Regions from separate parts of the Micromonospora musae genome, predicted to be linked through region 2. Evidence: riboswitches for the same ligand, from Rfam matches in the RefSeq annotation. Region 2 holds a riboswitch; the other holds the start of a gene.

Region 1 (15,242 bases), on a different contig from region 2:
CCTGGACCTGGTCTTCGTGTACGCGTTCATCCAGGTCACCGTGCTGATGATCCGGAACCCATCGGTGATCGGGGTGCTCCAGGGGTTGGCCGTGCTGGCGCTGCTGTGGTGGTCGTGGGTCAACTACACCTGGTTCACCACGACGATCCGCAGCGCGGGCAACGCCCTGCGGCTCGTCGTCCTCCTCGCGGTGGCACTGACCCTGATGCTCGGCATCGCCACTCCCCAGGCGTTCGGCTACATCTCCGGCGGACTGCCCGGGCCGCTGATCGTGGTCACCGCGTACGCGGCGGTTCGCATCCTGCACCTGGTGGCGTTCTGGTGGGTGCTCCGGCACGACGCGGAGCTCCGCGCCATCGTCGCCCGGGCGGCCGTGCCGACCGGCGTGGGGATCGCGCTGCTCTTCGGCGCGGTGTCGACCGGGGTCGTGACGGAGAAGCCGGTCAACCCGATCAGCACGTTCTGCTGGACCGTCGCCCTCGTCGTCGACGTGGGCGGCGGCTACCTCATCCGGTCCCGCAACTGGCGGCTGCGATCGGTCAGCCGGTGGATGGGCCGCTTCAACCTGATCATCCTCATCGCGCTCGGCCAGGCGGTGATCTCCACCGGCATCGCCGCCGGCGACCCGCCCGTCTCGATGGCCACCTTCCTCGCCGTGGGGCTCAGCGCCGCGCTGATCGCCGCGCTCTGGTGGACCTACGTCGGCAGCGACGTCGTCGTCGCCCAGCGCTTCGCCGAGCTGCGCACGAGCGGCGAACGTGGCGCGCTGGCCCGGGACGCCTACGCGTACCTGCACCTGTTCCTCGTCGTCGGCTTGGTGCTGGTCGCCTTCGGGTTGCGTACCACGCTGCCTCGGCCGGGGCACGACCTCGACGCTCCGGCGACGGTCGGGCAGGCCACGCTGGCCTGCGGAATCGTCGTCTACCTGCTCGCCGACCACCTGATCTGGCGACGCGCGAACCGTCCGATCGGTGGCCGGCGGGCGGCCAACCTGGTCGTCGCCGCGCTGGCTCCGGTGACGATCCTGCTGCCGATCATGTGGGCGTTGGTCGTCCTCACGGTGGCGCTGGTCCTGGCGCACCTGATCGGACGCAAGGCCATCCCGTCACCGGGCGCCGTGCTCGGCGACGGCAGATGAGCCCACGGCGACGGGGGAGCGTCGCGGGCCGGGTTCGTGCGGGTCGTGCGGGGCCTCGCCGACAGGCGGTCCGGTGCTCCGCGCCGGCTCCTGGCGGCCGGTGTCCCGATACGATCCGGTCCGTGGGGGTGGGCAGATATCACTCGCCGCGGCGCGCCGACGCCGCGGCGGCGACCAGGGCGATGATCCTGGCCGCCGGGCGCGAGCTCTTCCTGAGCCAGGGGTACGCGGGAACCACGGTGCCGCAGATCGCCCGGGCCGCCGGGGTCGCCGTACCCACCGTCTACTCCAGCGCCGGTGGGAAGGCCGACATCCTGGCGGCGCTGATCGAGCCGATCACCCGCGATCCCGCGGTCGCCGAGACGTTGGCCGCCATCGGCGGGAGTGCGGACGCCATCGAGATCCTCACGCTGCTGGGAGAGGGCGTGCGGCGGACCCACGAACGTCACTGGGACGTCATCGTCGAGCTCTTCCCGCAGAGCCAGTCGGAGCCGGCCGCCGCCGAGGTGTACGACCGGATCCTGCGCGCGTACCAGGAGGCCTTCGGCGCGGTGGCCGACCGGCTCGCCGACCTCGGTGCGCTGCGCCCCGGGCTGAGTCGTGACGACGCGCTCGACCTCCTCTGGTTCTACCTGGGACAGGCGGCCTGGCCCACGCTCGTGCGGGACCGCGGCTGGTCGTTGGAGCGGGCGGCGCGCTGGCTCACCGCCCAGGTCACCGGCGCGCTGCTGCCGGTCGGCTGAGCCGCCGCGCAACGGATCGGCCGCTCCGGCGCGGCGGTGCTCCCCCCGATGCCGGGGTCGCCCGTGGGCCGTCCTCCATCGCGGTCGGCCCGCGCGGTTGCCCGGTTTCTCGGACGTCGTCGTGGTACGAGTGCCCGGTGGATGCTGACGAGCGGGAACCGGCCGCCGACCGGTCACGCCGCGACCGGGTGACCGAGCGCGTCCGGGCCGCCGTTGTCGGAGCCCGGGGCCGAAGCCGCCGGGCCGGTCGGGTGCGGCTGCACCAGCTCGAAGTCGCCGTGGTCATCTCCCTCCAGGCGGGACTCGCCGCGGCGCTCGCCTGGTCGATCGGGCACGACCTGCTGGGTAACCCGTCGCCCGTCTTCGCGCCCTCCGCCGCGGTGGGCACGATCGTCGCCGCGCTCGGCCAGCGCGCCCGCCGCACCGCCGAACTGCTCCTCGGGGTCGGACTCGGCATCGCCACCACCGACTTCCTGCTGACGTTCCTCGGTACCGGGTTCTGGCAGACCGGGTTCATCGTCGGCTGCGCCATCCTGGCCACGCTCCTGCTCTTCGGGCGCGGCGGGGCGGCCGTGGGGCAGGCCGGGGGCACGGCGGTGCTGCTCGCGACCCTGGCTCCGGCCCAGAAGGATCTGGAGTGGCCGCGCATCGTCGAGGCGGCGGTCGGCGGCGCAGTGGGCCTCGTGGTGGTCGCGCTGCTGCTTCCGATCAATCCGATGCGGATCCTCGACCGCGACGCGGCCCCCGTCTACCGGTGCCTGGCCGATCAACTGCGGGAGATCGCCGCCGCCCTGGCGACCCGCGACCAGCAACGGGCGGTCCGCGTGCTGGACCGGCTGCGCGGCATGGGGCCGGACCTCGACCGGATGCACCAGGCGCTCAGCGGCGCCGAGGAGGTGGTCAGCCTCGCGCCGGCCCGTTGGCGACGCCGTCGGGACGTGGAGCGGTTCGCCCGCGCCACCGTGTACCTGGAGCGGGTCATCGAGCACAGTCGAGGGCTGGCCCGCCGGTCGGCGATGGCGCTGCAGTACGACGAGCGGATTCCTCCCGACCTGCCCGCCGGCGTCGGCGACCTCGCCGACGCGGTCGAACTCCTGCGCAGTGAGCACCGGGCGGGGCGTCCCGTCGAGCGAACCCACCAGCGGGTTCGGGACGCCGTGCAGCGGGCCGGCCGAGCCCAGGCGCTGGGGCTGGCGGACTTCGGCGACGCCGTGGTGACCCAGCTGCGTACCGCCGCGAGCGACCTGCTTCGCGCCGCCGGCTGCGACCCCAGCTCCGCGAACCGCGAGGTACGGAACGCGATCCGGCGCGGCGAGGAATCCGTGCGCGGCACCGGGTAGCCGCGCGCCGGGCGCGGTGGATCTGCGCCGGGTACGCCGTGCGGGCGTGACCGGGCCCCACCTTGACAGCGGAACACTCGATTAGGTTAGCCTAACCTCATGTCAGAGCGGACGCCGTTCACCGGCGGCGAGCAGAGCTTGCGGGGGAGCGACCTCCGGTTGGGCTACCACGGGGTGACCGTGGTGCATGATGCGGCGATCACTCTCCGCGCCGGCGCGGTGACCGCTCTGGTGGGCCCGAACGGCAGCGGCAAATCCACCCTGCTGCGCTCCCTGGCTCGGCTGCACCCGATCGCCGCCGGCACGGTGCACCTCGCCGGCGGCGCCACCGCGGCCGGCCTGCCGGCCAAGGAGTTCGCCCGCCGGGTCACCCTGCTCGCGCAGAGCCGGCCGGTGCCCAGCGGGGTCACCGTCCACGACGTGGTCGGCTACGGTCGCCACCCGTACCGGGGGCGGTGGCGCGGCGAGGACCCGCAGGGCCCCGCGGCCATCAGCCGCGCCATGACGGTCACCGGCGTGGCCGCGATGGCCGACCGTCCGGTGGACGAGCTCTCCGGCGGTGAGCTGCAACGGGTCTGGCTGGCGACCTGCCTGGCGCAGGACACGCCGGTGCTCCTGCTCGACGAGCCCACCACCTTCCTCGACCTGCGCTACCAGGTGGAGATCCTCGACCTGATCCGGGACCTCGCCGACGACCACGACGTCGCCGTCGGCGTGGTGCTGCACGACCTCAACCACGCCGCCGCGGTCGCCGACGAGGTGGTGCTGCTGCACGACGGCCGAGTCCGGGCCACCGGAACACCCGGTCAGGTCTTCACCGAGCAGGCCCTCACCGAGACGTACGGCATCCGTATCGAGGTCTCCGCCGACCCGGTCAACGGGCTGGTGACCACCCGTCCCGTGGGTCGGCACCTGACCCGCATCCCGGTCTGAAATCCGAGCACGTCACACACCCACGAGAAAGACTCCGATGAACCGTATCCGCGTTACCGCGATCGTCGCCGCGGCGGCCGCGCTGCTGTTGAGCGCCTGCGGCACCACCGAGAAGAACACCACGCCCGAGAGCTCGGCCTCCGCCGCCGCGACCGGCCCGGTGACCGTCACCGACAGCCGCGGCAAGGAGATCACCCTGAAGGCGCCGGCGACCAAGGTGGTGGGGCTCGAGTGGGGTGAGGTCGAGATGCTCGTCAGCCTCGGCGTCATGCCCGTGGGCGTGGCGGACCCCAAGGGCTACGGCACCTGGGTGACCGCCGCCAAGCTCGACCCGGGGGTCAAGGACGTCGGCACCCGCGGGGAGCCCAGCGTGGACTCCATCGTGGCCCTGCAGCCCGACCTCGTGGTGATGGAGGACGACCGGGGCGGTGCGCTGGTCAACCAGATCGAGAAGTACGTCCCCGTGCTGGTCGCCAAGGGCAGCGACGCCAAGGACAACCTCGGCCGGATGCGTACGGACCTCGGCATGATCGCCAAGGCGGTCGGCAAGACCACCGAGGCCGAGAAGCTGCTCGGCGACTTCGACGCCGCCCTCGCCGACGGCAAGAAGAAGATCGCCGACGCCGGTGCCGCCGGCCGCCCGTTCGCCATCGCCGACGGCTGGAAGGAGGGGAGCACGGTGAGCATCCGGATGTTCGGCCAGGGCGCGCTCGTCTCCCAGCTCGGCATCCAGCTCGGCCTGACGAACGCCTGGACCGGCAAGACCGACGAGGCGTGGGGCCTGGGCCAGACCGACGTCGAGGGGCTGACCGTCCTCAAGGACCCGAACCTGCACTTCTTCTACAACGCCTCCGACGGCGTCGACGTCTTCGCCGACGGCCTCGCCGGCAACGCCATCTGGAAGTCGCTGCCCTTCGTCCAGCAGAAGCACCTGCACCGGATGCCCGACGGCATCTGGACCTTCGGTGGGCCGCTCTCCGGTAAGCAGTACATCGACCAGTTCGTCAAGACCTACGCGGTGTGAACACCCTGACCGCGCCCCCGCGCCCGGAGCCGGCCCTCGCGCCGGCTCCGGCCGGGCCCCTCGCCAAGCCCCGCCTCGTCGGGCTCTTCGTCGCCGCGATCCTGCTCACGCTCGTCGTCGCGGCGGTCCACCTCACCCAGGGCACCTCCGCCGTCGGCGCCCTCGACCTGCTGCGGCTGGCCACCGGCGGCGACGACGAGGCGGCCCGCGTGCTGATCGCCTCCCGGCTGCCCCGGTTGCTCGCCGGCCTCACCATCGGCGTCGCGCTCGGCTTCGCCGGCGCCGCCTTCCAGTCGGTCGCCCGCAACCCGCTCGCCTCGCCGGACACCCTCGCCGTCAACGCCGGCGCCCACCTCGCCATCGTCGCCGTGGCCGCGTTCGGGATCGCGCTGCCCGCGCTGCCGGCTGGCGCCCTCGCCTTCGGTGGCGGCATCGCCGCGGCGGCGCTCGTGCTGGCCATGTCCGCCGGTGGACAGACCGGCACCACCCGGCTCGTGCTCGCCGGCTCGGCCACCGCCATGGCGCTCAGCTCGGTGACCACCCTGCTGCTGCTCCTCTTCGAACAGGCCACCATCGGCCTCTTCGCCTGGGGCAACGGCTCCCTGGTGCAGAGCGACCTGGTCGCGGTCCGCGAACTCGCGCCGGTGATCGGCCTCGCCGTCGTGGCGCTGATGCTGCTCGGGCACCGGCTGGACATTCTCGGCCTCGGCGACGACACGGCCACCGTCCTCGGTCTCGACGTGCGGCGCACCCGGGTGCTGGTGACCCTGCTCGCCGTCCTGCTCTCCGCCGCCGCGGTGACCCTGACCGGCCCGGTCGCCTTCGTCGGCCTCTGCGCGCCGGTGATCGTCCGCCTGCTCGGCCGGGTGGTGCCCGGCGTGCACCGGCACCGGATCCTGCTGCCGCTCTCCGGCATCACCGGGGTGCTCATCGTGCTCGGCTCCGACATCCTGCTGCGGGCCGTGATGGGCGGGCAGGCCGGCGTCGACATCCCCACCGGGGTCGTCACCACCCTCTTCGGAGCGGCCGTCCTGATCTGGCTCGCCCGACGGCACCGCGACGCCGGCCCGACCCGCCGCCCACCCGGCGGCCACGCGGCCGTCCGCAGCTCGACCTTCCACCGCTCGGTGGTCGCCGTGGCCGCGCTGCTCACCGTCGGGGCGGTGCTGGTCGGCATGCTCGCCGGGGACACCTGGGTGCTGCTCGGCGACATCGTCAACTGGCTGAACGGGAACACCGGGCCCGCGTACACCTTCGTGCTGGACCAGCGGTGGCCGCGGGTCGCGGCGGCGTTGCTCTCCGGTGCGGCCCTCGCGGTCGCCGGCACCACCGTGCAGGCGGTCTGCCGCAATCCGCTGGCCGAACCGGGCATCCTCGGCATCACCGCCGGTGCGGGCCTGGGTGCGGTCTCGCTGCTGACCTTCGTGCCGCTGGCCGGCGTCTGGGCCGTCTCCGGCGTCGCCGGGCTCGGCGCCCTCCTCGCCTTCGCCCTCGTCTACGGGCTCGCCTGGCGGGGCGGGCTCAGCTCGGACCGGCTGGTCCTGATCGGCTTCGGGGCCTGGCAGGGCGGCTTGGCCCTGATCACCTTCCTGATCGTCTCCTACGATCCGTGGAACACCGGCAAGGCCCTCACCTGGCTCTCCGGCTCCACCTACGGACGCACCGCCACCCAGGTGCTGCCGGTGGCGATCGCCCTGCTGGTCCTCACCCCGGCCGTGGTCGCGGCTCGGCGGGAACTCGATCTGCTCGCCCTCGACGACGACACCCCCCGGGTGCTCGGCGTCCGGCTGGAACGAACCCGGCTACTCGCCCTCGGGGCGGCGGCGCTGCTCACCTCGACAGCGGTCTCCGCCGTCGGCGTGATCGGATTCGTTGGACTGGTGGCGCCGCACCTCGCCCGGGCGCTCGTCGGTGGCCGGCACGCACGGGTCCTGCCGGTCGCGGCACTGCTCGGCGCGTTGCTGGTCAGCGTCGCCGACACACTCGGCCGTACCGTCATCGCGCCCGCGCAGATCCCCGCCGGCCTGGTCATCGCCATGATCGGTACGCCCTACTTCGTGTGGCTGCTCTGGCGCTCCCGCGCCACCGAGCGGTCCCGATGACGGCGGGGGCGCCTCGCCGGTGAACCGTCGCGGCTGCTCGACGGGGTCCGGGGTGGACGGAATACCGGTTGCCGGTGGGGGATCGCCTGCCTAGCCTGCTGGCTGTGCAGACCCCCACCCTCGCCCTGCGGCGGGCGCACCAGTGAGCAGTCGTCTCCGTGAGATCGCCCGGCATTCGGTGGCGATCGTCGAGTCGGGGCGGTACCGCTCGGGCTCCGGCGTGGAGGTCGACCTCGGCGAGGCGGTACCCGCCGCCATCGCCGGCACCCGGCACCATCTCCCGGACGATGTGCTCGTCCCGCCAAGCGCAGCGGTGGGCGCCGGTGTCGTCGAGGTGACGTACGAGACGACGTTGCAGGCCGCCCGGCGACTCGGGTCCGGCGCCGCGGCCCTGGTGTTCGCCTCGGCGAAGAATCCGGGCGGTGGGTTCCTCGGCGGGGCGAAGGCGCAGGAGGAGAGCATCGCCCGCTCGTCGGCGCTGTACCCGTGCCTGCTCGCCGCGCCGGATTTCTACGCCTTCCACCGGGCCCAGCGGGATCTGCGCTACAGCGACCGGGTGATCTACTCGCCGGGCGTGCCGGTGTTCCGCGACGACAAGGGTGTGCTGCTCGACGAGCCGTACGGCACGTCGTTCCTGACCGCCGCGGCCCCGAACCTCGGCGCGATCGTCCGCAACCAGCCCGAGCACGCCTCCGACGTGCCGGCGGTGCTGGCCCGGCGGGCCCGGCGGGTGCTGGAGGTGGCCGCCGCGCACGGACACCGGAGGATCGTGTTGGGCGCGTGGGGGTGCGGGGTGTTCCGCAACGACCCGGCCACGGTCGCCGGCGCGTTCGCCGAGGCGCTGCGGGCGGTGGGCCGGTTCGACCTCGTGGTCTTCGCCATCCGCGACGGTCTGGCCGGCACCCCGGTGTACCGCGCCTTCGCGGAACGTCTCCCGGGTGCCGCCGCGGGCTAGCCGACCGGCCACCCGGCGGCCCGTCCGTCGGCGGTGCGAGGGCGTCGGCGGGGCCGGCGGCTGCGGGTGGAGGTCCGGCAGCAGCGGACCTCGGGGGTGGGCGGAGGTTCGGACTTTCCGGACGTGCGGCCGTGGGGGAGGGCCTAGCCTGAAGGGCGCCACCGCTTCCTCGGCCGCAGGGAGCGGTTCGGCCGCGAATGGCCGCGACGAGGGCAGGAATGGCTGATCGATGACCGGGGCGAGACCGTCGGGGCTGATCCGGGATCCCCGGTCCTCGAGTCGATCGACGCTCCTGGAACTGCTCCTCGACGTCTTCTACATCGCCACGTTCGCGCAGTTGTCGATGCAGTTGGCCCGGGACCTCTCCTGGCGTGGGCTGGCGAATACGGTAATCCTGCTGCTGGCCGCCTGGTGGACGTGGTCGGTCATCGCGATCGCGACCGACTTCTTCGATCCCCGCGAGCGGGTCATCCAACGGGTTCTCGCCACCGGCATGCTCGGGGTGGGCCTCATGGCGGCGGCCATTCCGAGCGCCTTCGCCGAGCATGGTCTCCTCTTCGCCGGCGCGTACGTCGGCATCCACCTGGCCCGCGGGCTCATGCTGGTGCGGGCGTTGCGCGGGCACTTCGCGCAGCTCCGGGTGAAGCTGTTCCTGTTCTGGTTCGCCTTCTCCGGGCTGCTCTGGCTGGCCGGCGCGCTCACCGATCCGGAATTGCGTCGAGCGTTATGGGCTGCCGCCCTCGTAATCGAATACATCGTCGCCGCGCTGCGCTTTCCGACGCCCGGGCTGGGCCGGGTTCCACTCGAACAGTACGACCGGTTGACCCCGCATTTCGGCGAGCGATACCAGCAGATCGCCATTCTGGTGATCGGCGACCTGGTGCTGGCCTCCACGCTGAAACTCAGCATTCTGGGCTTCGCCACCGCGCGGGTCGTCATCTTCCTGGCGGCTATCGCCGCGGCGCTGCTGCTGTGGCAGATCTACGTGTTCCGGACCGAACTCCTCGTCGAGAAATCGGTGCGCCGGCATCCGCGTCGCGCGGTGCGCCTCGCGCCGTACGTCTACGTCGTTCTGGTGGCCGGGGTGATCGCGACGACCGCCGGAGTGGACCTCGCCCTCGCCGAGCCGTTCGGAAGCACGCACAGCGGTCTGGTCGCGCTCGTGGTCGGCGGCTCGTTCCTGTTCCTGCTCGGACGGGTGATCTTCGAGTACGAGCTCCTCGACCGGCTCTCCCGATCCCGGATCGGCTGGCTGGTGCTGATGATCGCGGTGATGCCGGCGCTGAAGCTGCTGGCCCCGATCTTCGTCGTGATCGTCAACGCCGGCATCCTGTTCGGCGTGACCCGTACGGATGCGTGGCGGGGTCGGCGCGACGCTGCCGCATAGTCCGGAGCCGATCCGCTGAGCGGTTTCATCGACCTGATTTCGTCGTGTCGACATCGAAGGCAGCCGAATCCTTGACTGAGCAACCATGGGACGAGGGTTGACATTCGGCCGCCTTCTGCGTTGGATCAAATAAGCCGTTTGAGGAGCTGCAGGAGAGTCCTCCCCCTGGCCAAGGGGGGCGCCGAAGGAGCAACCTCCCCGGAAACTCACAGGCCCAAGTACTGCAGTTCCGAGGCGCCACTGGAGAGCAGCGGCATGCGCCGCTCACCGAAGGGGGAAGCCGGCGAGAGCCGGGGACACTCTCAGGTACACAGACAGTGGGGACGGAGGGCGCCCGCCGCGTCCAATGGTCAGCCGGCTCATCGTCATGCCTCCGATCCCCCCTCCAGCCCTTCCTCCCGACGCGACTCCGTGACTCCGGGTCGCCGATCGTCCCTGGGCTTGTCGATGACCCGTCAGCGTGGCCGGTTGATCAGCTCTCAATCGAGGAGCGTTGCACCATGTGCGAAACCGATCATCTCGATCCGTCGGGTTACAGCCGTCGGGACCTGCTGGGGCTGCTCGGCATGGCCGGCGCCGGGTTGGCGATCGCCCCCGCGCTGGCGGCGGACCCGGCCCTGGCTGCCGCGTCGGACCTCGCGCTCGACCCGAAGACGATGCCGTCCGATCTCGTCAACTACGAGCCGCCGACGAACCTCGCCGTCGACTCGCAGGCCAAGGATGCCGCGATCTCGTGGATCGACCGCCAGTCGGAGCGGATCGCCGGTCTGAACGACCGGATCTGGGAGTACGCGGAACCCTCGCTGGCGGAGTGGAACTCCTCCTGGGCGGAGGCGCAGTTCCTGGCGGCCAACGGGTTCACGATCGAGTGGGGTGCGGGCGGCATGCCCACCGCGTTCGTGGCCACGTTCAGCCACGGCACCGGCAAGCCGGTGATCGGCTTCAGCGGCGAGTACGACGCGCTGCCCGGGTTGTCGCAGGAGAAGGGGAACCCGAAGCACAACCCGCTGGTCTACCACCATGACCCGTACGCCCCCACGTACGGCTTCGGCCACGGCTGCGGGCACTGCGCGCTGGGTGCCGCGGCTGCCGGCGCCGCGGCGGCGACGGCGGCGGCCATGAAGGCACGCAACCTCGACGGCACCATCAAGTTCTTCGGCTCCACGGCGGAGGAGCAGCTCGTCGGTAAGTCGGTCGCGGTGAAGGCGGGGGTCTACCGGGGGCTGGACGCCTTCGTCGACTGGCACCCGGCCACCAACAACAGCACCAGTTGGAGCTCGGGCAACGCGATGTACAGCGTCGCCTTCCACTTCCTCGGCACCGACGGTCACGGCGGCTCCCCGCTGGAGACCAGGTCCACCCAGGACGCGGTCACGGCGATGGCGATGCTCACCGAGTTCCTTCGCGAGAGCGACATGGCGCACACCGCCCGTATGCACCATGCGATCCGGCAGACGGGGCAGGCGCCGAACGTCTTCCCGACGCTGTCGAGCATCTGGTACTACGCGCGTGAGGGCAGTCCGGCCCGTTCGAAGGTCCTGATGGACAAGATCGTCAAGTGCGCGGAGGCAGCCGCGCTGGCGACCGGCACCCGGATGGAGCACCGCATCATGGGCGGCGTGTGGAACAAGCTCGGCAACAAGCGCGGCGCCGAGCTGATGTACGCCAACATGACGCAGGTCGGCCCGCCGACGTTCTCCGAGGCCGACCAGCGCTTCGGCAAGGCGCTGCAGCGGTCGAACGGTTCGGCGGAGACCGGCTTCTCGGGCACGATCAGTGAACTTCGACCTCCATCACCGGTCTTCATGGGTGGCGGCTCGACCGATGTCGCCGACATCAGCTGGCAGGTGCCCACCATCTCCATGGGCACCGCGCACCAGCCCGGCGGTACGAAGAACCACTCGTGGCACCACACCGCCACCGCGGCAGCGAACCCGGGGCACGTCTCCATGCTGGCCGCCGCGAAGTACCTCGCGGCCACCACCGTCGACCTGCTGACCCAGCCGACCATCCTGGCCGAGATGAAGGAGGAGTTCGACCGACGCACTTCCAAGATCAAGTGGAAGAGCATGCTGCCGAACGACTATCAGCTCCCGCTCTACGAGCCGCCGAAGTGGTTCCTGCAGCGGACCGGACAGTCCTGGCCCCCGCGCGGGGTCAAGTGGCCGCCCCGGCGGATCGTCTCGACCGAGACCGCTCCGGACCTCGGGCCGGACCTGCCTCCGTCGAACCTTCCCCCGCTCGACTAGCGCAACCCGCGCCGCCGCCGAAGTTCACGTGAGCGGCTCGCGGCGGTGACACCTGGTCCGGTGTGGTGTCGGGGTCGGCCCCGACACCACACCGGATCGGCCGTCTCCGCGCCGACGCCGGAAAGCCGCATATCGGCTCGCCCGCGCCCGCGCCCTGGTTAGGCTGACCCTGCCATGACCCTCGGTGGCCTGCGGCGTGAGGGGCCGGCGCCTTCGTCGCGCGCCGGGTCGCGAGGCGAAAGGAGATCGTCGTGAGCTCGTCTTCGGCGCGGTACCCCGTCGCGGAGGGTCCCGGCACCGTCTCGCAGGCTCCGCAGCTCCCGGCCGGCTTCACCGACACCTTCGCCAGCCACTACGTGGAGGCCGGCGGAGTGCGTCAGCACGTGGTCGTCGGTGGTGCGGGTCCGCCGCTGCTGCTGGTGCACGGCTGGCCGGAGAGTTGGTACGCCTGGCGGCTGGTGATGCCGGCGCTCGCCCGGGACTTCGAGGTCATCGCGGTCGACCAGCGTGGCATCGGGCGCACCGACAAGCCCCGGGAGGGGTACGACAGCGCCACCCTCGCCAACGACCTGGTCGCGCTGATGGACGCGCTCGGCCACCAGCGGTTCGCCGTCGTCGGCCACGACACCGGCTACATCATCGCCTACGCGCTGGCGGCGGACCACCCGGACCGGGTCGAGCGCCTGGTCGTCGCCGAGATCCCCGGGCCGCCGGAGGTGTCCTCCGGACCGCCGCTGTTCCTTCCCGCGCCGGTCAACAACAAGGTCTGGCACATCGCCTTCAACCGGGTCGACGACGAGCTGACCGAACAGCTGGTGAGCGGCCGGGAGGAGATCTTCTACGGCTACGAGTTCGCCATCCAGGGAGGGGAGCCGCTGCCGGACCACGCGCTGCGGTACTACTTCGACCTCTACTCCGACCCCGACGTCCGGCGCGGAAGCTTCGGGCTCTACCGCGCCTGGGACGCCACCCTCGCCCAGAACGAGCAGCGTAAGAGCCGACGGCTCGGGATGCCCGTGCTCGGAATCGGCGGAGAGCAGAGCTGGGGTGACCGCCCCGGGCAGGCCATGACGGCCCTCGCCGACGACGTGCAGACCGTGGTCATTCCCGGTGCCGGCCACTGGCTCGCCGAGCAGGCGCCCGAGGAGCTGCTCGCGGCGCTGACGACGTTCCTGGCTCCGTACCGGGGCGGGACGGCCGGCGGATGACGAGATCACGGTGACCGTGCGGCTGCCGCCCCTCGACGTCCGACGGTGGGTGAACTCGCCACCGCTGACACCCGACGCGCTCGCCGGCCGGGTCGTCCTCGTCGACATCTGGGAGTACACCTGCATCAACTGGATCCGCACCGCGCCCTACGTCAGGGCCTGGCACCGCGACTACGCCGACCGGGGCCTCACCGTGATCGGCCTGCACGCACCCGAGTTCGAATTCGGCAAGCACGCCGAGAACATCGACCGGGGCATCCGGGACCACCAGCTCAGCTATCCGATCGCGCTCGACGACGACTTCACGGTCTGGTCGGCCCTCGAAAACATCGCGTGGCCGGCCCGCTACCTCTTCGACGCGGACGGCAAGCGCGTCGCCCGGTGGATCGGGGAGGGCGAGTACGACCGGACGGAGGCGGTGCTCCGGCAGCTCCTGGTGGACCGGGACCCCGATGTCGAGCTGCCCTCGGTCACCCCGGAGGTGGCTACCTTCGCGGCGACCGAACAGCCCTCGTACGCGGGGGTGACCGAGGAGACGTACCTCGGCGTCGACCGGCGGCTGCCGGGCGCCTTCGAGCTGACCGGCGACTGGCGCGACAGCGGGGACTACGTCGAACTCGTGAGCGGCGCCGGCGAGCTCGCGCTGCCGTTCGACGCCGGTGAGGTGAACCTCGTCGTCGAACCCGGATCGTCCGGCCGGGCCGCGCTGCGGGTGCTGCTGGACGGGCGGCCGGTGGCGGACCGCGGTGGCGCCGACGTCGACGCGGACGGCGTGGTGCGCGTCGACCGGCCGGGCATGGTCCGGCTCGTCGCCGGTGCGGCGCGCGGAGACCACCTGCTCACCCTCGTCGCCGAGGAGCCCGGCTGCCGCGCATACGTCTTCACCTTCGGCCCCTGACCGCGAGAGCGGCCGAGGCGCTCAGGCGAGCAGGCCGGGTCCGCGGCGAACCTAGGGGACCCGGCCGACGGCACCCAGGCCGGCGCTACGCCGGGGGTCGTCGGCGAAGTACTGCGGGTCGTCCGGGGCGGGGCGCCACAGCGGTAGCCACACCACGCCCGGTTCGACGAGTTCCAGCCCGGCGAAGAAGCGCTCGAACTGCGACCGGCTACGCAGACCGAGCGGGGTCGTGGTGCGCCGCCGGTAGATGTCATGGGCGACGTCGAGCTCGTCCTGGTCGTGCCGTACCTCGTCGGTGGTCGCGTGCGACATCACGAGGTGGCTTCCCGGCGCGAGCGCCGCGCGCAGCCGGTCGACCGCGCCGTAGGCGACATCGTCGTCGGGCACGAAGTGCAGCACGGCCGCCAACAGCAGACCGACCGGCCGATCGAGGTCGAGCAGGGCGTTGACCTGCGGGTGCGCGAGGATGCTCGCCGGCTCGCGGAGGTCGCCGTGCACGGCGGCGGCCAGCTCGTTGCCCTTGAGGATCTCCTCGCTCTCCGCCACCGCCACCGGGTCGATGTCCACGTAGACCACCCGGGTCTCCGGCGCGATCTGCTGGACGATCTCGTGGACGTTGCCCACGGTGGGGATGCCGGAGCCGACGTCGAGGAACTGCCGTACGCCGGACTCGGCGAGGTGACGTACGGCGCGCCGCAGGAACGCCCGGTTGGTCCGGGCCAGCTGTGGCCCCAACGGAAGCACCCGCATCATCGCCTCGGCGGCTTCCCGGTCGGCCGGGAAGTTGTGCGTGCCGCCGAGGTAGTAGTCGTAGATCCGGGCCGCGGTCGCCGGCTTCGCCTCGTTCTCGTCGCTCGCACCGACCATGCCGGTCCCCTCCGTCGGTAGTGCGCGGTCCTCCGGGTCTCGCCCGCGCCGCCGGGCGTCAGGTCACCGGCCCCGCACGGACGTCCACAAGGGATGAACCGACACCCTACCGCCGGGTGCGTTCCGGCGCAGCCCCCCGGCGGCCGCCGCACCTGATACGCCGAACGGCCGCCGGGAATCCCCGGCGGCCGCTCGGCTCACGGCTGTGTCGACCGGGTTCAGCCGGCCAGGACCCCACCCTCGATGAAGAGTTCCTGCGCGTTGATGCCGCCGTTGCGCAGCAGGAAGTCGGTCGCGTCGACGATCTCCGCCATCGTCACGAGCCGGCCGATCGGGGTGCGGGCGACGTGCGGGTGGTTGGGCATGTCGCGCCACTTCGGGCTGTCACCGACGATGCC
Region 2 (15,242 bases):
GGACGATCAGGACGGTGGTGTGGCTGAGCAGGTCGGTGACGCGCGGGTCGGTGCTGAAGGCGAGTTGCCGGGCCATGATGAGGCAGGCTTCGCGGTCGCCGGGCTCGTTGCCGTGGACGTTGCAGTTGATGGCCGCGGGTGAGGTGGCGGCGACGGCTTCCGGGGTGGCCGCGGGGGCCGGGTAGCCGATGACGAACATGTTGATCGGCCGGTTCTGGATGGTGCGGCCGATCTCGACGACGCGGACCCGGTCGCTGAGTTCGTCGATGGCGGCGGTGTAGGCGTACTCGTCGGTGTCGCTGGTGTACTGGGCGCCGTGGGTGGTCTCCCACTGGGTGCGCAGCCGCTCGCCGGGGGTGTCGGGGTTGCCCCAGGGGGCGGTGGTGGTGCCGACGACCGCTTCGGAGTAGGGCAGTTCGGTGGTGTCGATGCGGGCGCGTACCCGCCACTGGAACCGGTCGCCGGGGTTGAAGCCGGCGTCGGCGAAGGTGGGTGACTCCTGGTTGATCTGCCGGTTGGGGCGCCAGATCCCGACGATGGTGGGGGTGCCGGTGGGGTTGTCGGCGCTGTCGACGGGGGTGCGTTCGATCTGGTAGTCGGTGGCGCCGTCGACGGGCTGCCAGGCGAGGGTGGTGTAGCCGTCGGCCTGGCGGATGGTGAGGTCGGTGACCTGGTTGGGTTCGGCGGCGTTGGCCGGCCCGGCGATGGTGATGAGGCTGGCGGTGAGGAGTGTGGACAGTGCGATGAGAACAGCGCGGTGGCGTCTCACATGGCCTCCATGGCGATGTACTGGTTGACCGTGTCTGGGTTTGGACCAGCATGATCGTCATGGATTCTCGAATCAACGATCTTGAGGGAATCTTGCGTCTCGATGTGCGGTAAGGGGCCCGCTCCCCTGCTGGCGCTGACGGTTGGTCAGCCGAGGTCGACCAGGAGCGGGCGGTGGTCGGAGATGGTGGACAGCGGGGTGGTGACGGCGGTGACCGGCGGGAGTCGGCGCAGGGCGTGCCGGTCACCGAGGACGTGGTCGAGCTGTACGCGGGGTTCGCCGGCCGGGTAGGTGGGGCGGCGGCCCAGTGGTCGCCAGCCGGAGACGACGCGGACGACGCCCGCGGGCAGGTTGAGGTCGCCGAGCAGGATCCGGGGGGCGGGTAGGGCGCGTAGCGCGCGGACGACCTGGCGGAGTTGGCGCAGGTTCCAGCCGGGCACGAAGGACAGGTGCGTGGCGGCGGCGGTGAGTGGCCCGTACGGGGTGTCGAGGACGGCGGCGAGCACGACGCGGGGTTCGTCGCGGAGCAGGACGAGGCCGGGGCCGCGGCCGGGGCTGGGGACGTGCACGGGTGAGCGTACGGGCGCGGGGGTGAGGCGGGTGACGCGCCATTTGCGGACGGGGTAGCGGCTGATCAGTCCGATGCCGTAGCAGGGTTCGCCGTGTCCGTCGTCGTCGCCGGTGAGGGGGCGGAAGCCTTCGCCGGGGGTGCCGACGAGGGCGCCGGCGAAGCGGTGGTGGGGTGCGTCGAGTGCGCGGGCGGCGATGGCGGTGAGGTCGAGGTTTCCGCTGCGGCTCTGGTCCCGGTCGACTTCCTGCAGGGCGAGCACGTCGGCGTCGAGGGCGGTGACGGCGGCGGTGAGCCGGTCGGGGTCGACGAGCCCGTCGGTCAGTGATCGACCGTGTAGCAGGTTGAACGTGGCCAGGCGCACTCCTGCACCCTACGACGCCGTGGCAGTCTTGCCGGGTGGTCAAGGGTTTGCTGTGTTCGATGTTGGTGTTCGTGGCGGTGGGGGCGCTGGGGTTGTGGGTGCGTCGCCGCCGTGGTCTTTGACCTCCTCGGTGTGGGGTGGCTGCGGCGCGCCGGGTGTGGGTGAGGCTGGACACAGGCGTGGGCGTCGGTGGTGGGTGGCTGGAAACAATGGCGGCCGTGGAGCCCTCGTCGTTGATCACCTTGCTGTCCGCGGCCGCGATGGCCGGCTGGGTGGATGCCGTGGTGGGCGGTGGTGGGCTGCTCCTGTTGCCGGCGTTGCTGGTGGTCGCACCGGGGTTGCCGGTGGCCACGGCGCTGGGTACGAACAAGCTCGCGGCGATCGCCGGTACGGCGACGGCCGCGGCGACGTACGCGCGGCGCACCAAGATTGACTGGACGGTGACGGGGCCCGCTGCCGGGTTGGCGGTGCTCAGCTCCGGGGTGGGTGCGGTGCTGGCCGGTGCGGTGCCGGCGTCGGCGTACCGGCCGGTGGTGCTCGTGGTGTTGCTGTCGGTGGCGTTGTTCGTGGTGCTGCGGCCCCGGTTGGGGGTGGTGTCGCTTCCGCACCGGCGTACTCCGGCCCGGGTGGCCGCGGCGGTGGTGCTCGCCGGTGTCGGCATCGCTCTCTACGACGGGCTGATCGGTCCGGGTACGGGCACGTTCCTGGTGTTGGCGTTCACGGCGCTGGTCGGGGCGGATTTCGTGCACGGGTCGGCGATGGCGAAGGTGGTCAACGCGGGCACGAACCTGGGCGCGCTGGTGGTGTTCGCGGCGACCGGGCACGTGTGGTGGCTGCTGGGGGCGGGGATGGCGGTGTGCAACGTCGTCGGCGCGGCGGTGGGCGCGCGGATGGCGTTGCGTCGTGGGGCCGGGTTCGTGCGGATCGTGTTGCTGGTGGTGGTGTTGGCGCTGGTCGGCAAGCTCGGCTACGACCAGTGGCTGGCCGGCTGAGGTGCCGGTACGCGCCGAACACGACCGGGTGGTGCTGGCCGGGCTGCTCGGCCGGGATCCGGTGCTGCACGCGTATCAGCTCGGTGACCTGGACGACTTCTTCTGGCCGTACACGTCGTGGTTCCGCCGCGGCGACCAGGTGGCGCTGCTGTATCACGGGGTGGAGCCGCCGACGCTGCTCGCGTTCGCCGGGCCGGAGCACGCCGCCGGGTTGGCGGCGCTGCTCGCCGAGCTGGCCCCGCTGCTGCCGGCCCGGTTGTACGCGCACCTCTCCCCCGGTGCGGCGGCGGCGTTGGCGCCCGCGTTCGACCTGGACGGGCCGGCCGCCCACCTGAAGATGGCGTTGACCGATCCGGCGCGCCTGGCCCGGGTCACCCCGGCCGGGGTGCCGCTGGGCGCGGCGGACCTGCCGCAGCTGCGGGCTCTCTACGCACGGGCGTATCCGGGTAACTGGTTCGATCCGCGGATGGTGGAGACCGGGCAGTACGTGGGGATCCGTGACGGTGGCGCGCTGGTCGCCGTGGCCGGGGTGCACGTCTGGTCGCCGGCGTACGGGGTGGCGGCGTTGGGCAATGTCACCACTGATCCTCGGCTGCGGGGTCGTGGTCTGGGCGCGGCGGTGGTGTCCGCGCTCTGCCGGCGGCTGTGCGACAGCGTCGCGCACGTCACGTTGAACGTTCGGGCCGACAACGTGGCGGCGGTGCGGCTGTACGAGCGGTTGGGGTTCACCCGGGTCGCGGACTACGGCGAGTACACGCTGACCGCCCGGCGCTGAGCCGGTGGCGGCGGGCGGTCAGCGGGGGTTCAGCCGCGGCGGCGCGGCGAGTCGAAGCGGCCGGCGCGGATCTCCCGCAGGGCCCGCCGCCGGGTGTCGCCGCTGAGGGTGTCGACGTAGAGCCGGCCGGCGAGGTGGTCGGTCTCGTGTTGCAGGGCGCGGGCGAGGAATCCGCTGCCGGAGATGGTCAGCGGCTCGCCGTGCTGGTCGAAGCCGTGGGCGGTGGCGTGCAGGGCGCGGCGGGTCGGGAAGTACAGGCCGGGGATGGAGAGGCAGCCCTCGTCGTCGACCTCGGTCTCCTCGGAGAGTTCGATCGTCGGGTTGACCAGGTGGCCGCGGTGCCCGTCGGCGTCGTAGACGAACACCTGGGCGTCGACGCCGATCTGCGGGGCGGCGACACCGGCGCGTCCGGGTTCGCCGAGCAGGGTGTCCATCAGGTCGCCGACGAGGGCGCGTAGTTCGGCGTCGAAGCTGGTCACCGGCGCGCACGAGGTGCGCAGCACGGGGTCGCCGATGATCCGGATGGGGCGCATGGTCATGTCGGCAAGATTATCCGGCGGTGCGGCGGCCGCGGATGAGCACCTCGATGCCGTCGAGGATGCGCGCCAGGCCGAACTCGAACGCCCGTACGGGGTCGCCGGCGGCCTGGTACTCCTGGCCGGCGGCCGCGCCGACCCGGGCGGCGAGGGGGAAGCGGTGGGGGTCCATCGCCTTCTCCAGGTAGGGGGCGTGGGCGTGCCACCACTGTTGTTCGGTCAGGCCGGTGCGTTCGGCGGCCTGGGCCTGTTCGACGGCGCCGCGGACGGCGCCGTGGACGAACCCGCCGACGAGGGTGAGCACGGCGTCCATCTCGAGGTCGGTGAGGCCGATGCCGTCCACGGCGCGCAGCTCGCGTTCGTAGCGGGCGATCAGGTTGGGGCCCAGGGGTGGGCGGCTGGTGGCGACCTGCAGCAGCCACGGGTGGCGCAGGTACAGCGCCCAGGTCTGCTGGGCGAGGTCTTCCAGCCGGTCGCGCCAGGTGTCGCCGGTGGGCTCACTGGTGAGGGTCTCGCCATAGGCGGTGTCGAGCATCAGGTCGAGCAGTTCGCCCTTGCCGGGTACGTGCGTGTAGAGCGACATGGTGCCGACGGCGAGGCGTTCGGCGACGCGGCGCATGGACAGCGCGCCGAGCCCTTCGGCGTCGGCCAGGTCGATGGCGGCGCGGATGATCCGCTCGACGCTCAGGTCGGCGCGGCCCTTGCGGCTGGCGGGTTCGCGGGTTCGCCAGAGCAGGGCGAGGCTGCGCGCGGGGTCACCGGTGCCGCTGTACTCCGTGGTCACGTCCGGTGACTCTACCGCCGCCCGGACGTACGCCGTACGGCGCCGGAGGCGGCGGCCTGTGCGGGCGCAGCGCTCGGCGCGCGACGGCGGCCAGGGTGGCCAGGGTGGCCGCAATGACCGGCGTGGAGTGCACACCGCTAACGTAACGCCGCTGTCGTCTCTGGGGAGGGCCGGATGTATCCACTGGTGGAGCCGTACGCCCACGGCATGCTCGACGTCGGCGACGGCCAGCACCTCTACTGGGAGACCTGCGGCAACCCGCAGGGCGTACCGGCGGTGGTGCTGCACGGCGGTCCCGGCTCCGGGGCCACGCCCGGCTGGCGGCGCTACTTCGACCCGGCCCGCTACCGGGTGCTCCTGTTCGACCAGCGGGGCTGCGGACGCAGCCGCCCGGACGCCGCCGACCCGCACGTCGACCTCTCCGTCAACACCACCGCTCACCTGATCGCCGACATCGAACGGCTGCGCGAGCACCTCGACGTGGACCGGTGGCTGGTGCTCGGCGCGTCGTGGGGCTCCACCCTCGCCCTGGCGTACGCCCAGCGTCACCCGGAGCGGGTCAGCGCGATGGTGCTGTTCAGCGTGGTCACCACCAGCCCCGGTGAGGTCGAGTGGATCACGCGGGAGATGGGCCGGATCTTCCCCGCCGAGTGGGCCCGTTTCCGCGACGGCGTGCCGGCGGCCGACCGCGACGGTGACCTGGCCGACGCGTACGCCCGGCTGCTGGCCGACCCCGACCCGGCCGTACGGGAGCGGGCCGCCCGCGACTGGTGCGCCTGGGACGACACCCATGTGCGCACGGTCCCCGGCGCCGGTCCGGACCCCCGCTTCGAGGATCCCGAGTTCCGGATGCGTTCGGCCCGGCTGGTCACCCACTACTGGCGCAACGCCGCGTTCCTGCCCGACGGGCAGCTGCAGCGCGACGCGCACCGGCTGGCAGGGGTGCCCGGGGTGCTGCTGCACGGCCGGTTGGACATCAGCAGCCCGCCGGTCATCGCGTGGCAGCTGGCGCAGGCCTGGCCGGATGCGCGCCTGGAGCTGGTCGAGGCCGCCGGTCACGGCGCCGGACGCGGCATCGGCGAGCGGGTCGTCGCCGCGCTGGACGACTTCGCCCGCTGAGCAACCCACGCTCGACACCGCGACCGCGCGCGGCGGTCGACGCAGGAGCGGCTCGCGCTGCTCCGCAAGGCCGACCTGATCTCCCGGGAACGCAAGGAGGGCGTGCCGGGTCAGCCGGCGAGGGCGGCGCGCACCGGGAGGCTCTTCGCGGCGGCCTCGGCGACCTCCGCCCACGGGTCGCTGTCCCAGGTGATGCCGCCGCCGGCCCACACGTGCAGCCGCTGGCCGTCGGCGGCGGCGGTGCGGATGGTCAGCCCCAGGTCGATCCGGCCGGGGGCCACCCAGCCGAGCGCGCCCATGCCGGCGCCGCGGCCGACGGGTTCCAGGGCGGCGATCTGTTCCAGGGCGGCGCGTTTCGGCGCCCCGGTGACCGACCCGCCGGGGCAGACCGCGCGCAGCAGGTCGGCCAGGCCCAGCCCGTCGGCGACGACCGCGGAGATCGTCGACTCGGCCTGCCACAGGTCGCACCAGCGGCGTACCGCGAAGAGCTGGTCCACCCGCACGCTGCCGGTGCGGGCGACGCGGGCCAGGTCGTTGCGTTCCAGGTCGACGATCATCACGTGTTCGGCGCGTTCCTTCGCGCTGGCCCGCAGCTCCCGCGCGCCGGCGGCGGTGGCCGGGCGGGTGCCCTTGATGGGTCGGGTGACCAGCCGGCCGTCGGTGAGTTCGATGAGCGTCTCCGGGGAAGCGCAGCCGATCGCCCAGCCCGCGCCGGTCAGCGTGCCGCCGTAGCGGGCGCCGGGTAGCGCGCCGAGCCGGGTGAGGGCCGGCAGCGGATCGCCGGTGTAGCGGGCGGCGGCGTGCCCGACCACGTTGACCTGGTAGACGTCGCCGCGGCCGATGGCCTGGCGGACCGCCTCGACGGCTTCGGCGTGCTGCGTCGGGGTCCAGCTCTCCCGCCAGTCGCCGAGCCGCCAGGGTCCGGCGGCCGGCGGCGGTGGTGGTGGCGGTGCGTCGGTGTGGCCGTACACCACCACGGCGATCTCCGGCAGCGCCGGCGAGGGGGTCGGCGCACCGGCCGGCGCGCCGCCGATCAGCGCGCCTGCCGCGGCCGAGACGTAGAGGGCGGCGCCACAGGGACCGTCCGGGTCGTGGTCGGGGGCGGGGCGGGCCAGGTCGTCCAGCGGCAGGCCGTGCGCGGCGAGGAACTCCTGCACGTCGGCGGCGGGGTCACCGCCGTCGCTGGGGCGCCACTGCCAGCGGGCCCGTTCGACCAGGGTACGGCGGCAGCCGGCGGGCGCCGCCGGAACATCGATCGCTGCTACTGAAAGCGTGTCCACGCCGACTGGCCCATTCTTCCTCGTCCGTTCAGCGGATTTCCCGACTCGCCCGCGTGGACCTGCTCGATGCGGACCACTTTCGCTTGGTACTGTGCGTCACTGGTCATGTGAACCATGACACAGTGCCCCCACAGTCCGGAGAACCCGATGTGCCAGCACCAACCCACCTGCCCCTCCGCCGACGCCGTTGATCGGGAAGCCGCCCGGGTCCTCGCCTGCTTCCATGAGCAGGGCTGGAGCCTGCTCTGCAACGGCGTGATCGTCTTCGAGGACACCGGCGAACTGCTCCCCGACGGCAGCTGCATCGCCCCGCACCGCGGCCCCGCCCGACACGCCCTCGTCGCCTGAGCGACCACACAGCGTCACCGCACGTCCGTCGACCAGGCTAGCCCCGATCCGGGGCCGCCGCGGCCGGGTCGACGACGCCGGGGCGGTGCGATCCGACCGCCCCGGCTCGCCGCGATCAGTCCTCGAACGCCTCCGGCGACGGGCACGAGCAGACCAGGTTCCGGTCGCCGTACGCGCCGTCGATGCGCCGCACCGGCGGCCAGTACTTACCGGCCCGGTCCACCCCGGCCGGGTACGCGCCCACCGACCGCGGGTACGGGTGCGGCCACTCGTCACCGGTGACCATCGCCGCGGTGTGCGGCGCGTTGGACAGCGGGTTGTCCCCCGCCGGCCACCGCCCGGCAGCCACCTCGTCGATCTCCGCCCGGATGGCGATCATCGCGTCGCAGAACCGGTCCAGCTCACCCAGGTCCTCGCTCTCGGTGGGCTCCACCATGAGCGTCCCGGCCACCGGGAACGACATCGTGGGCGCGTGGAAGCCGTAGTCGATCAGCCGCTTCGCCACGTCGTCGACGCTTACCCCGGTCGCCTTCGTCAACGGACGCAGGTCGAGGATGCACTCGTGGGCCACCAGGCCCTTGTTGCCGGAGTACAGCACCGGGTAGTGGTTACGCAGCCGCGCCGCCACGTAGTTCGCGGCCAGCACCGCCACCCCGGTGGCCCGCGACAGCCCCTCCGCGCCCATCATCCGCAGGTACGCCCACGGAATCGGCAGGATCCCCGCCGACCCGTACCGGGCCGCCGAGATCGCCGGCGAGCCGTCGGCCCGCTCCCCCGCCGGGTCACCCGGCAGGTACGGGGCCAGGTGCGCGCGCACCGCCACCGGACCCACCCCCGGGCCGCCGCCGCCGTGCGGGATGCAGAACGTCTTGTGCAGGTTCAGGTGCGACACGTCCGCCCCGAACTTCCCCGGCTTCGCGAACCCGACCAGGGCGTTGAGGTTCGCCCCGTCGACGTACACCTGACCGCCCGCGTCGTGGACCTTCGCGCAGAGCTGCGCGATGCCCGTCTCGTACACCCCGTGCGTCGACGGGTACGTCACCATGATCGCGGCGAGCGTCTCCCGATGCTTGTCGATCTTCGCGTCGAGGTCGACCAGGTCGACGTTGCCGTCCTCGTCGCAGGCCACCACGACCACCCGCATCCCGGCCATCACGGCGCTGGCCGCGTTGGTGCCGTGCGCCGACGACGGGATCAGACACACGTCCCGGTGCCCCTCACCCCGGGCCCGGTGGTACGCGCGGATCGCCAGTAGCCCCGCCAGCTCCCCCTGCGAACCGGCGTTGGGCTGCACGCTGACCGCGTCGTAGCCGGTCACCTCGGCCAGCCACCCCTCCAGCTGGCTGATCATCTCCCGGTAGCCGGTGGTCTGCTCCGCCGGCGCGAACGGGTGGATGTGCGCGAACTCGGCCCAGCTGACCGGCTCCATCTCGGTGGTCGCGTTCAGCTTCATCGTGCACGACCCCAGCGGGATCATGCCCCGGTCCAGGGCGTAGTCGAAGTCGGCCAGCCGGCGCAGGTAGCGCAGCATCGCCGTCTCCGAGTGGTGGCTGTTGAACACCGGGTGGGTCAGGAACTCCGAGGTGCGGGCCAGCGCCGCCGGCAGCGCGGCGTCGACGTCCCCGTCGACCCCGGCCACCCCGAACGCCGCCCACACCGCCGCCACGTGCGCGCCGGTGGTCGTCTCGTCGCAGGAGACCCCGACCCGGTCGGCGTCGACCAGCCGCAGGTTCACCCCCCGCTCGGCGGCCGCGGCGACGACCTCGGCGGCCCGGCCGGGCACCGTCGCGGTGACGGTGTCGAAGAACGCGACGTCCGCGACGTCCACCCCGCCGGCGCGCAGGCCGGCCGCGAGCCGGGCCGCCATCTCGTGGGTACGCCGGGCGATGGCCCGCAGCCCGTCCGGGCCGTGGTACACGGCGTACATGCCGGCCATCACGGCGAGCAGCACCTGCGCGGTGCAGATGTTGCTGGTCGCCTTCTCCCGCCGGATGTGCTGCTCCCGGGTCTGCAACGCCAGCCGGTACGCCCGGTTGCCGTCCGCGTCCTTCGACACGCCGACCAGCCGGCCCGGCAGCATCCGCTCCAACCCCGAGCGCACCGCCAGGTAACCGGCGTGCGGGCCACCGAAGCCCATCGGCACACCGAAACGCTGGGTGGTGCCCGCGGCGATGTCCGCGCCGATCTCCCCCGGCGCGCGCAGCAGCGTCAACGCCAGCAGGTCCGCGGCGACGGTCACCACCGCCCCGGCGGCGTGCGCCGCGTCGACCAGCCCCGCGTGGTCGCGCACCGCACCGGACGCCCCCGGGTACTGCAGGTGCAGGCCGAACAGCTCACCCGGCAGGGGTTCGGTCGCCAGGTCCAGCACCCGCACCTCGAGGCCGAGCGGCTCCGCCCGGCTGCTGATCACCGCGATGGTCTGCGGCAGCGCGTCGGCGTCGACCACGTACACGTTGCTCTTGCTCTTCGACGCGCGCCGCGCCAAGGTCATCGCCTCGGCCGCGGCGGTGCCCTCGTCGAGCATCGACGCGTTCGCGGTGGCCAGCCCGGTCAGGTCGGTGACCATGGTCTGGAAGTTCAGCAGCGCCTCCAGCCGGCCCTGGCTGATCTCCGGCTGGTACGGCGTGTACGCCGTGTACCAGGCCGGATCCTCCAGCACGTTACGGCGGATCACACCCGGGGTGTGCGTGCCGTGGTACCCCAGACCGATCATGGAAACGGCGACGGTGTTGCGGGAGGCGAACGCCCGCAGCTCGGCGAGCGCCTCCGCCTCGGTCGCCGGGTCCGGCAGGTCCAGGGTGCCGTGCCAGCGGATCACCTCGGGGATCGCCGCGTCCATCAACTCGTCGATGGAGCTGTGGCCGACGGTCTCCAACATCCGGCGCTCGTCGTCCGGGCCGGGGCCGATGTGACGGGTGGCGAACTCTGCGGTCATGGGCTGCGCTCCCGGGGGGCGAGGTCGAACAGGTCGGCCTCCCCCTCTGTCGCGCCCCGTGCAGCGCTCCACAGTGCCTGCCCACGAGGTCCTTTTGCCTGAGAGGTTCCGGGGAGGATTTGCCCCTTCGGCGCCGCCCGGGTACAGCTGGGCGGTCTCTCCCCCGTGGGTGTTACCGGCATGGTCAACGCTACCAGCGCTCGGGTTTCCGCCAGATTTCGTACCCCGGCCACGTGATCTTGCGCGCGGGTCCGGCCGGTGCCGTCCCGCGCGGGCGGGCCTCAGCCGGCGGCCACCGGCGTGACCGGCGTCACCGCCGCCGCGCCGACCGCCCGATCGGCCAGCGCGGGCAGCACGCGACCCAACGCCGCGTCCACGGTCAACGACGCGTACGCGTCCCCGCGGGTGGCCCCCTGGTTGACGATCACCACGGGGATGCCGAGCTTCGCCGCCCGCAGCACGAACCGCCGCCCCGACATCACCGTCAGTGACGAACCCAGCACCAGCAGCAGCCGGGCCCGCTCCACCAGGGCGAAGCAGCTCGCCACCCGCGGCGCCGGCACCGTCTCCCCGAAGAACACCACGTCCGGCTTCAACGTCCCCCCGCCGCAGACCGTGCAGTCCACCACGTGGAACCCGGCCTCCTGCGCGTCGTCGAGCTCCACGTCACCGTCGGGGTTCACCGCCGCGACCCGCGCCGCGAAATCCGGATTCGCCTCCCGCAGCCGCCGGTCCAGCTCCTCCCGCGAGACCCGGTTGCCGCAGTCCAGGCAGACCACCACGTCCAGACGACCGTGCAGCTCCACCACCTCGCGGCTGCCCGCCGCCGTGTGCAACCCGTCCACGTTCTGCGTGATCACCGCGTCGACCAGGCCGCCGTGCTGCAACCGGGCCACCGCCCGATGCCCGTCGTTCGGCCACGCGCGGGCCATCAGCCGCCACCCCACGTGGCTGCGCGCCCAGTAGCGGCGCCGCGCCAGCGGATCCCCCGTGAACGTCTGATACGTCATCGGGGTGTGCCGGCGCGCCGCCCCGCTGGGCCCCCGGTAGTCCGGGATCCCCGACTCGGTCGACAGCCCCGCCCCGCTCAACACCACGACACCGCCGCCGCTGACCCGCTCGACCAGCGCGTCGATCATCTCCGTCACGCCTCCATGCTGCCTCAGCGTCCACCGCCGCGCCCACCGGCGGCTAGGTTGGAAGGCATGCGCGTCGTCATCGCCGGAGGACACGGGAAGATCGCCCGCCTGCTGGAACGGGAACTCACCGACCGCGGCGACCACGCCGCCGGTCTGATCCGCGACCCCGACCAGTCCGCCGCGCTGACCGCGGCCGGCGCCCAGCCGATCATCTGCGACCTGGAACACGCGGACGTCACCGAGGTCGCCGGGCACCTCGCCGGCGCCGACGCGGTGGTGTTCGCCGCCGGCGCCGGGCCGGGCAGCGGTGCCGCCCGCAAGGACACCGTCGACCGGGCCGCCGCCGTCCTGCTCGCCGACGCCGCGCAGCAGGCCGGCGTCCGCCGCTACCTACTGGTCTCCTCGATGGGCGTGGAAGGTGAGCCGCGGCCCGGCACCGACGCGGTGTTCGCCGCCTACCTGCGGGCCAAGAAAGCCGCCGAGGACGACCTCGCCGCCCGAGACCTGGACTGGACGGTGCTGCGACCCGGCCGACTCACCGACGAGCGGCCCACCGGGCGGGTCACCCTGGCCCGGCGGGTGCCCTCCGGCGCGGTCACCCGCGCCGACGTCGCCGGCGTCCTGGTCGCGCTGCTGCACACCCCGGCCACCGCCGGGGCGATCCTGGAACTCGTCGCCGGCGACACCCCGATCGCCGAGGCGGTGACCGCAGGCTGACCGGCGACGCCGCCGGTCAGCGCTGGTGGTGTCGCGGCAACGCGGTCTGCTGCGCCCCGGCCGCCACGGCCTGCCCGACCAGGCGGTCGACGGTCCGCGCCAACTGCTCACTGCCGTCGTCGAGATGCCGCGCCGCCGCCTGCATGTGCGAGATCATCATCTCGCCGAAGATCCGCAGCGCCTCTCGCGTCGCCACGGAGTCGTCGAAGCTCGGCCCGGCGTTGCTGCGGTACTCGTTCACGGCCCGCTCCGCCTCCTGCCTCGCCTCCTCCACTGCGGCCTGCATGTAGCTCTCGTACTGGGTACGGGCGTACTCGGCGACCCGACGCGCGTAGTCGTGCGCCTGCGCGATGATCTGCTCCGCCTCCCGCTGCGCCGCGGAGAGGAGGTTCACCTCCTTCGCCGCCGGCATCGGAGTCGCCGTGTTCTTGCTCGGGATCACCCCGTGCCGGTGCAACTCCACCCGGTCGTTGAGCCGCTCGTTCTCCGCGCGGAGGGTCGCGAGCTGCGCCGACAACAGGTCGAGCTCGTCGGCGACCTGCATCCGGAACCGGTCCACGTCGGTGTTGTCGTAGCCGCGGCGGGTGAACGACGCCGAGGAGAACTCCCAGCGGCGCACCCGGTCGGCAGTCATCCGCACCTGGACACCGCCGGACACCTGCTGCATCCCGTCGTACCTGCTGATCGGGGTCGCGCTCACCGCACTGACCTTTCGTTAGCGGCCACGGCCGGCACGAGTCGACTCCTCGCGCTCACCGGGCACCTCGGGAGTTGTCAGGCGCGGACGCATCCAGCGCCGTCCGCCACGCCGGCCCGTACCAGTGCTTGCCGAGCCCCTCGTGGTGCAGCTGCCCCGCGTGGTAGCCGGCCCGAGTCAACGTCTGAACGGAGTGACCGACCATCTCGTCGGAACCGCACACGTACACGTGCCGGGACCGCCAGTCACCGTCGGCCAGCGCCCGATCCGCCGCGTGCACGAACTCGCCAGGCCGCTGCGGGTCCGCACCGACCACGTACGTCACCGTCAACCACGGGAACGACGCGGCCAGTTTCTCGATCGCATCCGTGTCGTAGAACTCCAGCCGCGACCGGGCCCCCACGTACAGGTCGACCCGGCGGCCGGAGCCCTCCGCGGCGACCTGCTCCACGATCGACTTCACCGGCGCCCAGCCGGTGCCGCCGGCCAGCAGCAGCAGGTCACTGGCCCCGGCCGAGCGCAACGTCAGCTGGTCGCCCACCGGCGAGGCCAAGTGCAGGTGGTCACCCACCGCCAACCCGTACACCAGGCGGGACGAGACCACGCCGCCGGGCGCGGCCCGCACGTGCAGCTCCAACGTGCCGTCCTGCCGCGGCGCGTTCGCCGGCGAGTAGTACCGCCACGACCGCACCGCCGGGTGCGACACCCCGATCGACTGCCCGGGCATGAACGGCAGCAGGTACTGCGGACGCAACGTCAGCACCGCCACGTCGAACGCCCGCCGCTCGTGCGCCACGACCTCGGCCACCCACCACGGCGGGGCCACCGCCTCCGCCGCCTGCGCGGCGTCGATCATCACCTGCGACACCAGCCCGTACGCGCCCGCCCAGTCCTGGGCCAGCTCGTCGGTCCACTGCTCGCCCAGGAAGTGCTGCAACGTGGCCAGCAGCGCCTCACCGACGGCCGGGTAGTGCTCGGGGCGCACCGCGAACTTCCGGTGGTCGGCGCCGAGGTCCTGCAGGAACCCGACGAGCCGGTCGACCTGGTCGACGTTGGTCACGATGTGCGCCAACGCGGTGACCAGCCGATCCCGCTGACCGGCCATGTTCGTGGGGAACATCTGCCGGGTCTCGGGATGGTTCAGGAACAACGCCGAGTAGAAGTAGAGCGGCACCTGGTCGCCGTGCGCGGCGACCAGGGACCAGCTCTGCTTGAGCCGTGCGACGTCCACGTTCAGGCGCCCGGACGGTTCCCGGTGGCCACCACCTGGTCCTGCACCTCACCGAGCACCGTACGCACGTGCGCCAGCACGTCGGCCGGCACCCCGAGCTGCGTCAGCACCTCGGTCAGGTGGGCACCCACCTTCGCGTAGTGCGCGACGGGGATGTTCATCGGCTGGTGCGCCTCGGCCAGGCCGCGGCCGGTGTACTCGTTCGGACCGCCGAGGACCACGGTCAGCATCAGCGCCAGGTGCCGGCGCTGGCCGGTCATGTCCACGTCGGTGAAGTAGCCGGCGAGCTCCGGGTCGGCGAGGACCCGGTCGTAGAACAGCTCGACAGCGGCCTTCACCGAGCTGGCACCGCCGATCCGCTGGTAGTGCGAGACGGGGGTGGTCTCTGACGTAACCGTCACGGTCTTTCCTTCCGAAGTGGAGGGGTGGCGCGAGGGGCAGGCGGTCCGCCGGCGCGACGGGTGACGCCCGGTGGGGCGACACCCGTATCCGGGCCAACCGCGTCAGGGACCATAGCGCGTCAAGCCGTTCCGGTCATGGCCCCCCTATCAAATTCCTGACACTGTCCACCACGGGCAGTGACGAAAACCGCTACCTCATGATCAACCAGAGGCGACTGTGACAGCACCCTCCGTGACCGGCATGCGCCGGCCGTCCACAACAGAACCCGCCGACAAACCCGCCCCCCACAGCCGCTTTACCCCCGCTGACCACCGCAGACGGCAGCTGCCCGATCGCCTGACCAGGATCATCCATCCCGCCACAACGGGCTCCACCGCCCGTACGACCAACCCCGCCGAACGGCCGACCACCCGACCCCGCCCACACCCATCTATACGCAGAGTCACCATGAAAATTGCAACAACCATCGGCGCGTCGCACACACCCAACGTCACAGAGCCCACCGGCCCAGCCCCGGCGGACACGAAAAAGGCGGGCGCGTCACCCGACGCACCCGCCACGAACCCGCAGCAGAACCCGCTCAGCC

What was found. A riboswitch is a leader RNA that binds a small molecule or an ion and turns the genes downstream of it on or off. The one in region 2 is predicted to bind glycine.
Region 1: it holds a riboswitch for glycine, as region 2 does, so the genes downstream of both, D7147_RS06605 (amidohydrolase) here and gcvP (aminomethyl-transferring glycine dehydrogenase) in region 2, are expected to answer to the same signal.

What each region holds. Positions count from the first base shown of each region.
Region 1 is NZ_RAZS01000002.1:490,327-505,568, forward strand. It holds gene D7147_RS06565 (low temperature requirement protein A) at 1-1,138, shown strand, start outside; gene D7147_RS06570 (TetR/AcrR family transcriptional regulator) at 1,261-1,881, shown strand; gene D7147_RS06575 (FUSC family protein) at 2,019-3,221, shown strand; gene D7147_RS06580 (ABC transporter ATP-binding protein) at 3,321-4,154, shown strand; gene D7147_RS06585 (ABC transporter substrate-binding protein) at 4,192-5,178, shown strand; gene D7147_RS06590 (iron ABC transporter permease) at 5,175-7,280, shown strand; gene D7147_RS06595 (TIGR02452 family protein) at 7,423-8,235, shown strand; gene D7147_RS06600 (low temperature requirement protein A) at 8,465-9,622, shown strand; glycine riboswitch at 9,762-9,856, shown strand; gene D7147_RS06605 (amidohydrolase) at 10,123-11,871, shown strand; gene D7147_RS06610 (alpha/beta fold hydrolase) at 12,123-13,079, shown strand; gene D7147_RS06615 (thioredoxin family protein) at 13,090-13,977, shown strand; gene D7147_RS06620 (SAM-dependent methyltransferase) at 14,029-14,844, opposite strand; gene D7147_RS06625 (SDR family NAD(P)-dependent oxidoreductase) at 15,063-15,242, opposite strand, start outside.
Region 2 is NZ_RAZS01000003.1:737,270-752,511, reverse strand. It holds gene D7147_RS11530 (M14 family zinc carboxypeptidase) at 1-769, opposite strand, end outside; gene D7147_RS11525 (endonuclease/exonuclease/phosphatase family protein) at 916-1,701, opposite strand; gene D7147_RS11520 (sulfite exporter TauE/SafE family protein) at 1,920-2,693, shown strand; gene D7147_RS11515 (GNAT family N-acetyltransferase) at 2,695-3,468, shown strand; gene def (peptide deformylase) at 3,498-4,007, opposite strand; gene D7147_RS11505 (TetR/AcrR family transcriptional regulator) at 4,018-4,788, opposite strand; gene pip (prolyl aminopeptidase) at 4,963-5,907, shown strand; gene D7147_RS11495 (chorismate-binding protein) at 6,018-7,187, opposite strand; gene D7147_RS11490 (DUF5999 family protein) at 7,335-7,535, shown strand; gene gcvP (aminomethyl-transferring glycine dehydrogenase) at 7,651-10,470, opposite strand; glycine riboswitch at 10,547-10,644, opposite strand; gene D7147_RS11480 (NAD-dependent protein deacetylase) at 10,752-11,609, opposite strand; gene D7147_RS11475 (NAD(P)H-binding protein) at 11,676-12,326, shown strand; gene D7147_RS11470 (DivIVA domain-containing protein) at 12,343-13,026, opposite strand; gene D7147_RS11465 (globin domain-containing protein) at 13,079-14,254, opposite strand; gene D7147_RS11460 (group I truncated hemoglobin) at 14,257-14,655, opposite strand; gene D7147_RS11455 (MerR family transcriptional regulator) at 15,237-15,242, opposite strand, start outside.